Regions from separate parts of the Paenibacillus sp. BAC0078 genome, predicted to be linked through region 1. Evidence: riboswitches for the same ligand, from Rfam matches in the RefSeq annotation. Region 1 holds a riboswitch; the other holds the start of a gene.
What was found. A riboswitch is a leader RNA that binds a small molecule or an ion and turns the genes downstream of it on or off. The one in region 1 is predicted to bind cyclic di-AMP.
Positions count from the first base shown of each region.

Region 2: another riboswitch for cyclic di-AMP. It lies ahead of ACX1DY_RS23060 (C40 family peptidase); the one in region 1 lies ahead of ACX1DY_RS29590 (hypothetical protein).

Region 1 is NZ_JBTLRW010000029.1:45,343-52,940, forward strand. Features, by position in the region: gene ACX1DY_RS29555 (hypothetical protein) at 177-320, opposite strand; gene hemQ (hydrogen peroxide-dependent heme synthase) at 332-1,078, opposite strand; partial or broken gene ACX1DY_RS29565 (MFS transporter) at 1,823-2,065, shown strand; gene ACX1DY_RS29570 (TetR/AcrR family transcriptional regulator) at 2,201-2,776, shown strand; gene ACX1DY_RS29575 (NAD-dependent epimerase/dehydratase family protein) at 2,773-3,753, shown strand; gene ACX1DY_RS29580 (TetR/AcrR family transcriptional regulator) at 4,087-4,641, opposite strand; gene ACX1DY_RS29585 (ketopantoate reductase family protein) at 4,788-5,696, shown strand; cyclic di-AMP (ydaO/yuaA leader) riboswitch at 5,923-6,109, shown strand; gene ACX1DY_RS29590 (hypothetical protein) at 6,314-6,808, shown strand; gene ACX1DY_RS29595 (flotillin family protein) at 6,834-7,598, shown strand, end outside.
Region 2 is NZ_JBTLRW010000015.1:46,410-54,007, reverse strand. Features, by position in the region: gene ACX1DY_RS23090 (multicopper oxidase family protein) at 1-57, shown strand, start outside; gene ACX1DY_RS23085 (DUF2933 domain-containing protein) at 374-679, opposite strand; gene ACX1DY_RS23080 (hypothetical protein) at 908-1,105, opposite strand; gene ACX1DY_RS23075 (HAMP domain-containing sensor histidine kinase) at 1,102-1,899, opposite strand; gene ACX1DY_RS23070 (hypothetical protein) at 1,859-2,509, opposite strand; gene ACX1DY_RS23065 (response regulator transcription factor) at 2,496-3,215, opposite strand; gene ACX1DY_RS23060 (C40 family peptidase) at 3,620-4,090, opposite strand; cyclic di-AMP (ydaO/yuaA leader) riboswitch at 4,095-4,227, opposite strand; gene ACX1DY_RS23055 (glycoside hydrolase family 95 protein) at 4,687-7,065, opposite strand; gene ACX1DY_RS23050 (zinc-binding alcohol dehydrogenase family protein) at 7,101-7,598, opposite strand, start outside.

The sequences.
Region 1 (7,598 bases):
TCGGATATCCGAGCCGCTTTTTCTTGTGAGCCGATTGCATTGTCGTTGCTGATGGATAACATTATGCTCAGGAACCGTTCTTTTTTTATGCACCAGCAACGATTACTGGACATATGAGCGCAGCGCCGCTTATGAGGGGTTAAGTTTTTGGATGACTCCCCGAGTGAGATCCCCCCTTAGGATTCAACTGCAATCAGAAATGGCTGAGTGACGAATTCAGCATACTTCTTAGCCAGTTTTTCAAGAGCTTCGTCATTTACTTCTCTAACACCACTAATTTCAAAGGAGGGTTTATAAAGCATTTTTAATCCGTGAAGCATAATTTAGCCCTTTACACGTTCAGCAACTCTGTCAAGCCAACAGGTGTGAGTATGTTGCCAACGTAAAACTGGCCGAATTCTCCGAAGCGTGCGCTAGTCTCGTCGAACCGCATCTCATAGACGAGCTTCTTAAAATGCAGCGGATCGTCGGCAAACAGTGTAACACCCCACTCCCAATCGTCGAAGCCGACCGAGCCGGTGATAATCTGCTTGACCTTACCTGCATAATTGCGGCCGATCATACCGTGACTGCGCATGAAGTTTTTGCGCTCCTCCAGAGAGAGCATGTACCAGTTATCGTTAAGCATGCGTCGCTTGTTCATAGGGTAAAAGCAGATATGTTTCGCCTTGGGTAAGATTGGCTTAAGGCGAGCGGCTACTTCGGGAACTTGCATCGGATCGGAGCCGGGAGGTGCTAAATAATTGCTCAGCTCGACGACACTGACGTATGAGTAAACTGGTTTTACGAATTTGGCGAACCGAGAACGATTAAATGCGTTCTCCGCTGAGTTCAGCTCCTCGAGTGTCTCGCGTAGGTTTATAAACATAATGTCTGCCTTCTGGCCGACGATGGCGTACATTGCCAAGCTGCCTTCCATCCGGGATTCGACCGCCGACCATTCGTAGATTAGCGTCATCAAATCATGCTTTGCATACTCGCGTTCCTCTGTGGTTGCACTTTTCCAGGCAACCCAGTCGATTGTGCGGAAATCATGCAGCGCGTACCAACCCTCTAGCGTTTCTGTTGCTTCACTCATCTTACTTTAGCCTCCCTTGGTTGTTTTGGCTTATCCAATAGCTTTCTTTTTTTGAATTTCATTTCTTGATCTTAGAACAAAGAGTGATTTCATCCTGATAAGGAGTTGCTGCATCCAATGTAACGGGACTATTGATTTGAGAAGCATTTGAATGCGTCTATCCCGAGCAACAATGAGAATTTTAGTTCCGTATTTTAACAAATATATTCATTATGTGACAACTCTTTAATTCGGGGAAAAATAAGGTCAGATCAGTCAAACGTTTTTAAAATTTACTTTTCAGTCATTCTCAAGTCCTCCTATAAGTTTTAGTTATTCCAAAAAGGTAATACCTCTCATGAAATCAAAATGGCTCGGCGCTATTTCATTCTAGAACAGCTTGTTGTACAATAAAAGATACCGAACGGTATCTTTTATTGTACCATGATTCTAGTGAAAGGCAAGACCGGAATCGTATGTTCGATTTTTTCGTGACAGGATTAAAGCTGGGGAGTTTAGGGGGATCTGGATTTAACGAGTTTTGCTCAGCAAATTGGATAGGGATAACAAGCGCGTGCTAATGAATATAACATTCTTCTAGTCTTATTTGCAGGAATGCCGTTTCGCAAGGAAACACGAGTAGATGGCAAAAAGAGCTTGTCGAATGGGGCTTGTGAATAATGCAGGAATCACCTGAGTCTGGTGCTAAAGCTGCTGGTTTTCGAGTGCTTTCTTTTTGAAAAAAACGGATAGGTGGTTATTTATTTGGATGTAGTGAATATAGAAAATAAACCAGAAAGTAAAAGCCCGACTTTGGCGCTATTAGCGCTGACAATAGGGGCATTTGCGATTGGAATGACTGAATTTATTATTATGGGGTTACTTCCTGAAGTGGCCGAAAGCTTGCAGGTGTCCATCCCCTCAGCAGGGCTACTCATTACCGGATATGCACTGGGTGTGTCTATAGGAGCTCCTATCATCACAGTCGCCACTCATCGAATGAAGCGAGGGATTTTCAGCGTCCGTACGGGGAACGGATATAGTCACGTCGGGAACCTGGGGGTTTATCGAATGTCAGGAGGGTATTGGCACCAATATAGCATCGCTATAGACAAACCAATATAGCTGTGCTATATTGGTCGCATGAATACACACGACGTTCTACTCAATGCGGCTTTACAAGTTCTCGAGGAAGAGGGCGAGGCACAGTTCACGACACGCTCTGTCTGCGCAATCGCGAAGGTGACCGCACCGACGCTGTATCATCACTTCGGCAGCGCCGACGGGCTACTGAGCGCCGCCATTAAGGAAGCATTTGCTCAGTTTCTCGAAAGCAAAAGGACTGCCACGCAATCCTTCGATCCGGTTATGGCACTACGCGAGGGCTGGGACGATTACGTGCGCTTCGCGGCGGCTCGTCCACGGCTCTACGCGGTGATGATGGGCCGCGTTCTCAACGATGCTGAAATTCCCGCCGCCGAGCAGGCCTTTGCGCTCCTCATCCAACGCATCGCGGCCATCGCCGCTGAGGGCCGGCTCAGGCCGACGGTGGAGGTGGCTGCCGATCTCATGTGGGCGTCTGCGAATGCTGCATCCCTACTATACGTCACAGCTCGGCTACGCAAAGCGGTGCCACCCACTTCAGAAGTCCTGGAGCAAATCCGCGAGGGTGCCATACGGTCCATCCTAAATCCTGAACAGAAAGGACGAACAGAATGAAAATTCTTGTCACGGGAGGTACTGGTCTGCTAGGCGGTCGCCTAATCCCGAAGCTCATAGAGGACGGTCACGAGATTTTCGCACTCACACGCTCCATATCATCTCACGCCAAACTCAAGTCCATGGGTGCTACGCCAGTCGATGCCGATCTCGAAAGCAGCACGCCACTCATATTGCCGGTGATTGATGCGGTTGTGCACGCGGCCGCCCTGTTCCGCTTTTCGGGGCCTCGCGAACCCTTCTTCCGCACCAACGTTGATGGAACCGTAGCCTTGTTGAAGGCAGCCGAGTCCGCAGGTGCGAAGACATTCGTCTACATCAGCGCAGCGGGAATCCTCATGGATAATGGCGGTACGCCCATCCGCAACGTTGATGAAAGCACGCCGATTTTCCCGAGCCACTTCTCCGCCTACCTGGCGAGCAAGGCACGGGCCGAATCAATGGTTCTGGCAGCTAACAAACCCGGCTTTCGCACCATCGCGCTTCGCCCGCCGGCTATCTGGGGGCCTGGTGATCCGTTTAGTCAAGGGCTTCCCGAAGCAGTCAGGTCTGGACAGTTCGCCTTCATCAACCGCGGCGACTACGCTTTTGCAACCTGCCACGTGGACAATGTGGTAGAAGCCATACAATGCGCTCTTAAACGCGGAGAAGGCGGTCATGCCTTCTTCATCAAAGACCAGGAAGGGCAGACTTTCCGTGAGTTCGTCACCTCGCTCGCGAACTTACAGGGCCTGTCCATCGATAAGCTGCGTTCGATGCCCTACTGGCTTGCCTCTGCCATTGGCCGGCTGCTCGACACTATCTGGGCCGTCACGCGGAAAGACGGGGATCCGCCGATCTCACGCTCGATGATACGCATGATCGGGCGTGAGTTCACAGTCAACGATGCCGCTGCACGTCGAGAGTTGGGCTATGTCGGAAGAACTTTGCGCGACGCGGGCTTGCAAAGCTATGAGGAACCATCTGCTCTACGATAGTGCTTTGGAGGGCGAACGCCGGCAATCGCCGGTTAGTCGTTCTTTGGACTTTCCCCCTTTTGTCGATATGGCAGACAGCAGAGAAGCCGTAGCAATCAGTAATTCAGGAAAACGAGCATGTAACGTGCTTAGCGCTCGCTCATGTGCAGGTAGTAGAGGATATCCTTCATGTAGAATACAAGCACTGTTTTTTTCTGCCCCACACTTTGCTGACTATCGTAACCATTGGAAGATATAATAAGCGCAGTCACTAGTACGAACTTATTGGCTGGGCTTTTTCAGTGTGCATATTATCAAAAATATTGCACACCCATCTATCAATTTTAAGTAGATTCATTTTTTAGAATATGGCGCTACCCCCTTTTTATATAGGTTTTCCACTAACTCGAAAAATTCTTCTGGCGATAAATCCTTTTGTCGCTGGAGCCAAAGACGAAATAAAGAAAGTGATGTTGATATGTGAAACTCAATCAAGTATGGCGTTATGGAGTTGTTTTGCGGAAGGTTTAATTCCAAGCTATCAAGGGTGATTTCTCTTTTCAAGCGTTCTAAAAAACGAATACTGCCATAATCGCCCAAGAGGGCATTGAGAATCGAGAGATACTCCCTTTTCTCCAAACAATGAAGCGGATTTTGAACAGCAGTATGCGTAGATAACGCTTTATTCGCTAATTCTTCTTTTATGTAGTTCAATAAATCATTCTCAACAAAGTCTAACAATTCGTAAATATCAGTAAAGTATTGATAAAATGTGCTGCGGTTATATCCCGACTTATTCGCAATTTCTTGAATCGAGATTTTTTCAATCGGCTTTTGACTATATAGCTCACAAAAAACATCTATAAAAGTTTGTTTTGTTTTCTCCGTTATTTCAGGTTGCTTTTTCATTTAATCCTCCTATTGCGAACAAGAATATCATCCGACAAATAATAAAAAACTGATGGTTGATGAAGAAATCATAAGGATTTATGATCACATCATACAACACGTTGTCTGATGATCAAAAGGAATTGTTAATAAATAGGGGTGATTTTATGTCAGTAAAACAGAATAGAATTTTAATTTTTGGTGCAGGTGTTATAGGGAGCATATACGCAATTAAATTTATTGAAGCAGGGCTTGACGTTACTATGTTAGCACGTTCTAATCGATTTAATACATTGAAAGAAAATGGCCTGAAATATAATGAAAAAGGTACGGTCAAAACTATAAAAGTAAATGTCATTGATGAGCTTGAAAATGATGATATTTATGATTTTATTTTCGTTACAGTTCGTTACGATCGATCTGAATCAGCGTTGTCAGCACTCAAAGACAATCAAAGCAAAAATATTGTTACAATGATTAGTAATCCAATTGGATTCTCTTCATGGCTGGATATTGTAGGGGATAGATTTTTACCAGCCTTCCCCGGCGTTGGTGGACAGATAAAAGATGGAATATTGTACGCTCGATTTCCATCAAAGTTATTAGCGGCTACTATGTTCGGAGAAATTAATGGCGTAGTGACAGAACGCATAGAAACTCTCGCAAGATTATTAAGAACAGCAAAACTTCCTTACGTAATAAATAAGGATATGAGTGCGTATTTAATAACTCATGCCGTAACGGATATTGCAATGCTTAGCTTTTTGAATATTGATAATAAGATCATTGACCCCAAAACAGCTAGAACCAGAAAAACGGCACATAAAATAACATACACTCTGAAAGCGAATTTAAGGGCTGTACAAAAAGCCGGTGTTGCGATTGATCCGTCTAAAATAAAAATTTTGCTTAGATGTCCGGATTGGATTTTGGATTTTTTCTTTATGATATGGTTACGGACGAACATGGTAAAGGATATGATGTTGCCTGATTATGCGAGTAATGCAAACAACGAAATTGTACAGTTGAATAACGACTTAATGAAGTTTTTAAGTCAAAAGGATATCACACCATAAGATATTAAGGTTTATGGTATTTACAGCATTTGTTTTGGGCGAATGGGACTGCTTGCGAGAAACGAAGCAAAAATGAGCAAATCATCGGCCGTTTAAGAGCGAAGCCAAAGAATGCGCCTTCATTCGTGAAGGGGAGGCAATCTTTGGCTTCTTTTGCCATCTGCAACGTTTTACATTAAACGGCCACAGGCGTAAGATTCAATCAACAACTGAATGTAATAAAACTGTTCTCAAATGGCTGAATTCCGGGTAGTGGGAACGGGGGAACCAATGGTGAACGCGGCTTTTGCTCAGATAGCTGCTCACCTGGGGTGAATCCTTGCTGCGTGCTGAAAAGCGCGCTTCTTGCAAGGTAGGGCAATCTCGCTGCCCGAATCCGTCAGCTAACCCCGTAAGCCTCGAAGAGAGAGGATGAGCGCCATGATCGTTTAACCGACCACGGAGAGCCCTGCCGCTTCTGTGGTCTTTTTGCTGTGCATGCAGGAAGAGAATTGCTGTCTGTATGAGGAGCTGAAATCTTATAACAACGAAAATTAGAGCTTTTATTCACTAGCTAAAATACCTGAAAGGGGGAGATTATCGTTACTGTATTTATCGTGTGCTTCTGGGTAGGGCTATTGCTCCTTCTCAGCGGCGGATTTCATGGACATGGCCTGGCGGGTCATCTGCATGCGGGAGGCGGCGATGCTGGAGGTCCGGGCTTTGTGCCCATACTCCCGCTGATGGTGTTTGTAACGGTCTGGGGCGGCACTGGTTATGTGCTTTCCCGGTTCAGCGGAATGAATATGCTTGCAGTGGTGCTGATCTGCACCGTGGTTGCTTTACTGCTGGGCTGTCTGATGTATGCGGTGCTGGCCCGGTTAATGACCCGGTATGACAGCAGCATGAATGAAATGGATTATGAGCAGGTGGGGCAGCTTGGTTACATCAGTATTTCTGCAGTGGATGGAGCGGTTGGGGAAATGAAATATGTGCTGCACGGAACGATGCGCTCCATTGGAGTGCGGGCAGAAGCCGGCCAGCAGCTCGCAAAGGGCGACAGGGTGATTATTTTGAAGGTGGATAAAGGAATGGCGACAGTAACCCTCTTTGAGAGGGAAATCGAACAATAATAAATAACGGGGAGTGTCGAAGCAAATGGCTATTCTTTATTTAATCGCGGCAATTGTTGTTGTTATCCTGCTGGCTTTGTTCAGTATCGTGAACGCTTATAAAAAGGTTCCGCCCAATCAAGCGATGATTGTGTATGGTCTCGGCGGAAAAAGAGTGGTGCAGGGCGGCGGGACCTTTGTCATCCCCGGCTTCCAGAACAATAAGACCATCTCCATGATGCTGATGAGCTTTGATGTCATCCCGGCGCAGGCGATGTTTTCCCGGCAAGGCATCAAGCTCAGCTTGGAGGCGGTGGCCCAGATTAAGATCAAAAGTGATCCTACCGCTATTCTGACTGCCAGCGAGCAGTTTATCGACCGGCCGGAAGAAGACCGCGAGACCATTATCCTGCATTCGGTGGAAGGCCATTTGCGTGGCTTAATCGGGCAATTAACGGTGGAATCCATACTAAAGACACCCGACGAAATCAACAGCAAGATGCGGGAGACCTGCTCGGAGGACCTCGATAAGATGGGGCTTGAGGTGGTCAGCTTCACCATTAAGAAAATTACCGACGATAAAGGGTATATCGACAATATGGGGGTTCCGGAAATTGAGCGTATCCGCCGCGATGCCAGCATTGCAAAGGCGGAAGCGGAACGCGACATTCAGATTAAGCAGGCTGAGGCGGCGAAAGAATCCTCCATTGCCAAAGCCGATGCGCATCAGGCCACCATAGAAGCGGAAACCGCCGCCCGCGCTAAGGAATCCCAGTTCGAGAAGGAACTGAACATTAAGCAGGCCGATTTT
Region 2 (7,598 bases), on a different contig from region 1:
ACGGATTACAAAAGCAACTATGTCCCAGATCCAGAGGCCGGGAATTTGCCTGAATAATATCGTCTATCCTAATTCTATGACAGGAGTCGGAAGAGAAGCATTCTCCTTCGGCTCCTTAATAAGGAAGTGAATCCGGCTTCATACCCTGTTGATTGCCTTGGGCCTAATATCCTTAGGAGCTGGGATATTCTCCATGCCTCCATCTGTCAAACTCGTTTTCTTAGTCGTTTCTCTTCTGTTGTCCATTTGGTTTATCGTTGTGGCGAAGCGGAAGTGGCAGAAAAACCGCCCTGCAGCATGGGTGTATCTCATTTCATCCATCCTATCCATAGTTCTGGTTATTACGGCGGTGCCTCAGACCGTTTCAGGTCTCTTAGCTAAACCGGTACCGCAAAACATTCAACAAGAGTTCCATGCACAGCCCATGTTGATTTTTCTTCTTCATGAAAAGAGGCATGATCATATGTGACAAAGGACAGAGAAGAATGAGCAGCAATGGCAAAGCACTTGTCCCTGATCCCGTAGCTCCATTAAATAAAATCAGCGCGGCAAACAATACAATTGGCAAAATGCAGCAAATCATCATTATCCAGCGATGAGAATGTTGCTTTCCGTGATGCTGATGCTCTTGCTTTTCTGAATCCTGGCTTTCATGATTGTGGTTTCCGCAGCAGCCCATGTGTATTCCTTCTTTCGATTTAATTATTTTGCAAGGTTAGGTCTTGCATCCCTTGTCTGCCAAACACCATGGAGCCTATACTTAACGGAACAACCAGTACCTTCAACGCTGACCAAGCCATTATGTTTCCTCCTTTTTCATATGCTTTCCTTGAATTATCTTCAGTATAGAAAAAGGTTATGTGAATACAGTGTTGAAATTATGCGCTTTTAATGAAGTTTGCACATTTTATTTTTTATATTTTTTAATCAAAAAATGTACGAAACCCGATATCAGAACTGCGCTAATCAGCAGCACCCCAATCCTCGCACCCCAGCGCAAATAATAGGTAATGGTTTCGCTACGAAACGATGTCGCAGATACAAACAGGCACATCATCCCCATAGACATTATAAAAATTACGATCAGCCATTCCGCCTTTTTCATTTATGTTCCTCCTGGAGCTCGTGCTTCAGACGAATCTCAAAACGGGTGCCGACGCCATTTCCGCTTGTGACCAGCAGTTCCCCCCCATGAAGCTCAATCAATTTTTTGGCAATAGGCAGCCCCAGTCCGGTTCCCCCATACTGTCTTGACCGGGATTTCTCCACCCGATAAAAACGCTCAAAGATTAAAGCCAGCTCAGCTTCAGGTATCCCGATTCCTGTATCCTCCACGACCAAATGAATAAAGTGATTATCGCTGTTCAGATGAACGTTAATTTCACCATTGTTCGTATATCTGACAGCATTCTCCAATAAATTGATAAGCACCTGCTCTATTCGTAAGCCGTCACCATAGATCAACGGGATATCCGTGCCTATGTGGGCATGCAATTGCAATTCCTTTTCATGTGCCTTCAACTGGATTCTCCGCACTGCGGTCCCCGTAATATCGGCAAGATCAATCCAGTCCAGGGATAAGCTGATCTTGCCTTCCTCCATTTTGGACAGCTCGAACAAATCATTGACCAGGTGCTGAAGCCTTAGTGACTCCTGATGTATAATATCGAGATACATGTCCCTCTCTTCATCATTATCATACAAGCGGTTCTTAACGACTTTGGCATAGCCCTCTAAGTAAGTAATCGGCGTACGCAGCTCATGCGAAATATTAGCAAAAAACTCCTGCCGTGTATCCCGGTACCGCTGAAGATCCTGTGCTAAGTTGTTTATCTCCATCGCTAATGAACCGACTTCATCATTGCTGCCGATGTTTAATCGCGTTTCTAACTCTCCCAAGGCAATTTTGCGCGTCGCCTCCCGCATCTGCAGCAATGGTCTTGATAGCAATTGGGCAACAATAGGAAATGCCCAGTGCCAGCAAAAGCGCTCCTGTCGCTGATAATACCAGTAGCCTGCGTATAGCAGATATGGATTCATCCATATGTCTGGTGGATGACAGAACATATACTGCCGACTTAATCTGCCCGCTGCCTGGATCAGGAATGGGCTCCGCCGCTGCAAAAAAACGCTCACCGCTTACATCCGTATATTCTACCCCGACTCTTTTGCCGGAAAAAAGAGCCTGCACATCCTTTTCACGAATAAACGATAAATCCGCGATGTCCTTCTCTCCGGAATGTGCAAGCACCCTGCCTTGCCTATCTATATAGAGAATACGTGTATCCGAGAAATCAGCCAGCTTCATCAACGTTTCTTCGGCGGTAACATTTGCAGGCTCGTTCATGGAAGCGATATGACTTGTCAGCTCCTTCACTTCTGTACGCATTTCAGTACTGTAAAAGCTTGAAAACATACGCTCAACAGCCAAGCCAAGAAAGGTTAGTACAAAAATAAAAACTGCCACGATTGCACAGCCCAGCTTAAATGCAACTCTATTCCTTATCATTCAGCACACCTGCAGCATTGAATTTATAGCCTACTCCCCACACGGTTTGAATAGGGTTATACGTAAGACCTGCCCTATGCGTTTTCTCCCTGATATTCTTGATATGGGTGTCCACCACACGGAAATCTTTGTCATAGTCGTAGCCCCAAATCATCGTAACCAGCTCCTCTCTGCTGAATACCCGATTCTTGCTCTTGATCATCGACAGCATTAAATCAAATTCCTTTTGCGTAAAATCAACGGGATGATCATGAATGTAGATCTCACGGCCTTCGGGAGAAATTTTTATGCCCGGGAACTCCAAAACCGTCTCTTGTTGTTGAACAGTTGACTGTACAATGGCGGACCTGCGGATTAGAGAGTATATCCGGGCCAATAATTCATCCGGTTCAAACGGTTTGGTCAGATAATCATCAGCGCCAATGCCAAGACCGTACACCTTGTCTTTGGTCTCAGAACGCGCGGTTAGCATAAGTATGGCTACATTCTCCGTCTCGCGGATAGATTTGCATACCTGCCAGCCGTCCATATCAGGAAGCATAAGGTCAAGAAGCACGACATCGAAGGCATGCTTGCCAATCATTGATATAGCTTCCTTGCCGCTGCTCGCCTCTTTGACTTCAAAGCCCTCTTTCGTTAAATAAATCCGCAGCAGGTTGCGCATATTCCATTCGTCATCCACAACCAAAACCTGTAATTTCGACATCACTGGACACCTTCCTATGAATATAACCTATTGTGCTGCAAGCTTTTGACCAGACTGACGTTTGTAGAAATAAATCAAGAGGATTACAGAGATTGCAAAAACACCCGCGCTGGTCCATTGTCCCGCAGTCCATTGAAGGGCATACCTGGGCGAGTCGCCTCTGAAAACTAAAGCCCCTTGAATCGAGATACCCCCATTCCAGATTGCAAATATCTCGCTTCCACTCCCTTTACTGCTGTAAACACGCAGACACTTCATGCTGTCTTCATACTTTGAGTGTAAAAGGGGTTTGTGTAGAAAGAATGTGACTGCTGACGATAGAGCTAAGCCTCTACGCAAAAAGACTTCTCACAGTAAAATACACTGCGAGAAGTCTTTGACCTACAAAGAATATTTCAAGCTCATTATTCACTAATCATCTGGCGATAGCTGGTTTCGCTCGCTACGCGGCGGGCTGTAACATAACGATCACGGTAATATGAGTCAGAGAGACTGCTTATTCTTACGCCCTTGCTGCTTGAGGAATGGGCAAACTGATTATCACCGATATAAATGCCTGCATGGGAGATTCCCGAACCAAAAGTGTTGAAGAAAACCAAATCTCCTACACGCAGATCATCTTTAGCCACTGGTGTGCCAACCTTGGCTTGAGATTGGGATGTACGCGGCAAATCGCCAGCGTTGAATTTACCCATTATGTATAGGATGAACCCAGTACAATCGAAACCAGCCGCCGTAGTCCCGCCCCATTGATAAGGAGCTCCCAATACCTCTTTTACTTCACTTTCAATACTTATGTCACTTGCGTAAGTGCTTGCAGGAACAGAAGTGAACAATGCTGCAGCTCCCACTAAGGCTAAAATGAACTTTTTCAAAATCCGGTTCTCCCTTCGATGCCTACGGAGTTAGCTGAGGGTTCGGTTAAAGGTTCCCTATATTCCCTTGCTTTCAGGAATAATTCACCCGAGGATGGTTCCCCCGTTTTCCATATGAAATTCGGCAATAATTAACTTTTTGTAACTATTTCTATAGTATTGTATTTATACTGACTCTGTCAATCCAATATCAAATTTTCTATTTTTATTTTCAAACCACATAGAAACCACACAATCTTACAGTATAATGCATGAATTTCAAGGGGAAACCCGTCGTTTCCAGAAATCATATGATAACAATAGATAGAACAAGAAGTAACATTATTGTTACTGATTTAGACAACCTTCAGGATAGGTCATTCCACGGACTTCGGCCAATTCATGCTCATGCGTCCCCTGATATCCTGATTTCCCTTTATTCCTACAGCAAGTCTGCCTGACCACTAATGGGTTCTGGGACCATGTCCTCGGAAATCACCAGTCCTTAAGCAAAAAAACAGCAACTCATCGGAAGACAAGTTGCTTTCACAACAATGTATTATTATCAGCTTCATCCCTGTGTAATCTTCATCTAGTGTTTAACACTTCTCCAAAGCTTAATCTATAAAAGACAGAACATACTTCTCTCCGGCTGTTACCGCGAACTTAATCAGGCCATCCGAGGGCTTCACCTGCTTCTTCACTCCCGCTTCGCCAACCCATACCGGGCAGTCTGCAAGGACGGAACATATTCCGCCAAGAGAAGCAGCAATTTCCGCTTCCGCTACGCGGCCAGCTTTCCATTTCAGACTGACTTCAAAGCCACCCCGAGCCCTCAGACCCTTGACTGAGCCCTCCTGCCAGCGTGTGGGCAATGCAGGCAGGAATTCAAGATATCCTTGGTGGGATTGCAGCAGCATTTCCGCTATTCCCGCCGTTGCCGCAAAATTTCCGTCAATTTGGAACGGAGGATGCGCATCAAAGAGATTCGGATATACTCCGCCTGTTTCATGTTTGGCCGGTTCGCCCGGCTTCACCAGGTTCAAGAGATTCGAAATCAGCTGTTCCGCCCGGTCGCCGTCCTTGAATCTCGCCCATAGACCGATTTTCCAGCCCAAGCTCCAGCCTGTTCCCCCGTCGCCACGGATTTCAAGCGATTTTCGCGCTGCCTGAAACAGGCCGGGAGCAGATTGCTCGGTAATGAGCCGTCCGGGGTACACGCCCACCAGATGGGAGACATGGCGGTGATGGGTGTCTTCATCCTCAAAGTCAACCGACCACTCCTGAAGCCGGCCCTGTGCTCCGATTTGCAGAGGCAGTAGCTTGTCCTTGGCCGCTTGGAGGCTGTGAGCGAAATCCTCGTCAATCTTCAGAATTTCCGCTGACCGGATACAATTCTCAAACAGCTCCGCAATCAAAGACAAATCCATGGTTGTAGCTTCGCTGACGGCGGCGTAGCCCCCTTCTTGAGTCTTGAACATATGCTCCGGGGACGTGGAGGGAGAGGTGATCAGATAACCGTCCTTATTCTCAATCAGCCAGTCCATGCAGAACAGTGCCGACTCCTTCATCATCGGATAAGCCGTATCCCGCAAATAGGACTCGTTCCCGCTGAACGCATAGTGCTCCCAAAGATGCTGAGTCAGCCATACCCCACCCATTGTCCAGAACGCCCACACCGGATCACCATCGCCAAAATCCCCTACGGGAGCGGTCTGGGCCCACAGATCAGCATTATGGTGGGCAACCCAGCCTCTTGCCCCATAATTCGTCTCTGCAGTCTTCCTGCCGTTGACGGCGAGTCTGCCGATATAATCAATGAGCGGCTCATGCATTTCCGCCATGTTGCAGATTTCCGCCGGCCAATAGTTCATTTCCGCATTGATATTAAGCGTATAATTACTGCTCCACGGCGCACGCGTATCCTGATTCCATATTCCCTGAAGATTGGCCGGCTGGGTTCCGGGTCGGGAGCTTGCGATCAGCAGGTAGCGGCCATAATGGAACAGCAGTTCCACCAGGCCGGGATCGCTGCTCCCGTATTCGGCAATCCGCCGGTCGGTCGCCATATCAGCAGGGGCCAGGCTTTCACCCAACTGCAGATCGACTCTGTCAAACAACTGGCGATGATCCTCCAGATGGCGATGGCGGATTTCGGCATAAGTCTTTTCGCTTAACGAGTGAATCGTATTCGCCGTCAATTGTTCTGGACTACGTTCCGCACTTATTGCGCCCATGCTAGGGTCAAACGTCGTCGCTGCGCTGAAGTAGAGCGTCGCTTCAGTCGCTGCAATAACATGAAGTCCGTCTGCATCAGCCTTAAATGTGCCGCCTTCCTGAACAACCGCCAAACGGCCGTGAAACCGCAAGCCTTTGGAGGTTTCAGGATCACCGTACCTTACCGGATCTTCTACATCGTAATAATTGGGAGCGACATATTCGGGAGCTGCACCGGATAGCGTAAAATGGTCTCCGTCCACCTTGGTCATGTACCTGATCGGACTATCCAGCCTTGTCCGGAAGCTTAGCCCGCCCTCCTTGCCCGCTGACAGCCTGATGACCACTGCCTGATCCGGGTACGACGCGAATATTTCACGGGTATATCGGATGCCTCCAATGGTATAAGAGACGTTTACGATACCTGTGGACAGATCCAGCTTCCGGCTGTAATCACGGCTGCTCAACTGACCATGCTCCATCAAGATTTGCAAATTACCGAACGGCAGGTAGGATTGTGTATATGTCCCCATCATCTGCTTGCACAATTGATCCGCTTCTTCATACTTCTGGTCTGCAATGAGTTCTCTTACCTTTGGCAGGACTTCTTTGGCTCCCGGATTATTCCAGTCTCTCGGATAACCGGACCAAAGCGTGTCTTCATTCAACGCAAGACGTTCATTTTCAATACCGCCGAAGACCATTGCGCCGAGCCTGCCATTGCCGACAGGCAGCGCTTCTACCCAATACACCGCAGGGGAGTTAAATTGAATATTCATCTAGTTGCAGCCTCCATCAAGTCTTTAGAATACAGCTATAGCTCTACTATCGCTTTAATTACTTTGGATTCAGGCTTCAACCAGCCGTCAAAATTCGAAATCATATCCTCAAAGGAGCTGCGGTGCGAAATATAACGGTCTATATCCACGTATCCGGCACTTATCCCCTTCAGGACATAATCGAAATCCTCCTTGGTTGCATTGCGGCTTCCCATGAGGGTCAGTTCGCGGCTGTGAAAATCCGGGTCATTAAATGTAATATCGCTCTTCACCAGTCCAACATACACGAGCGTGCCGCCATGCGAGACATATCCAAAGGCCCCGGTCATGGAGCCTGCGTTGCCGGTCGCATCAATGACAACCGGTGCCAGATTACCGTCTGTCAGCTTGGAAAGCTGCTCTTTCGGGGACACAAGGGCATTGACCGTATGCTCAACTTTAGCCCATGTCTGGCAAAACTTCAAACGTTCTTCATTCACATCCATTGCAATGACTTTAGCACCGGCAAAACGGGCCAACGCCATAACGCCCAG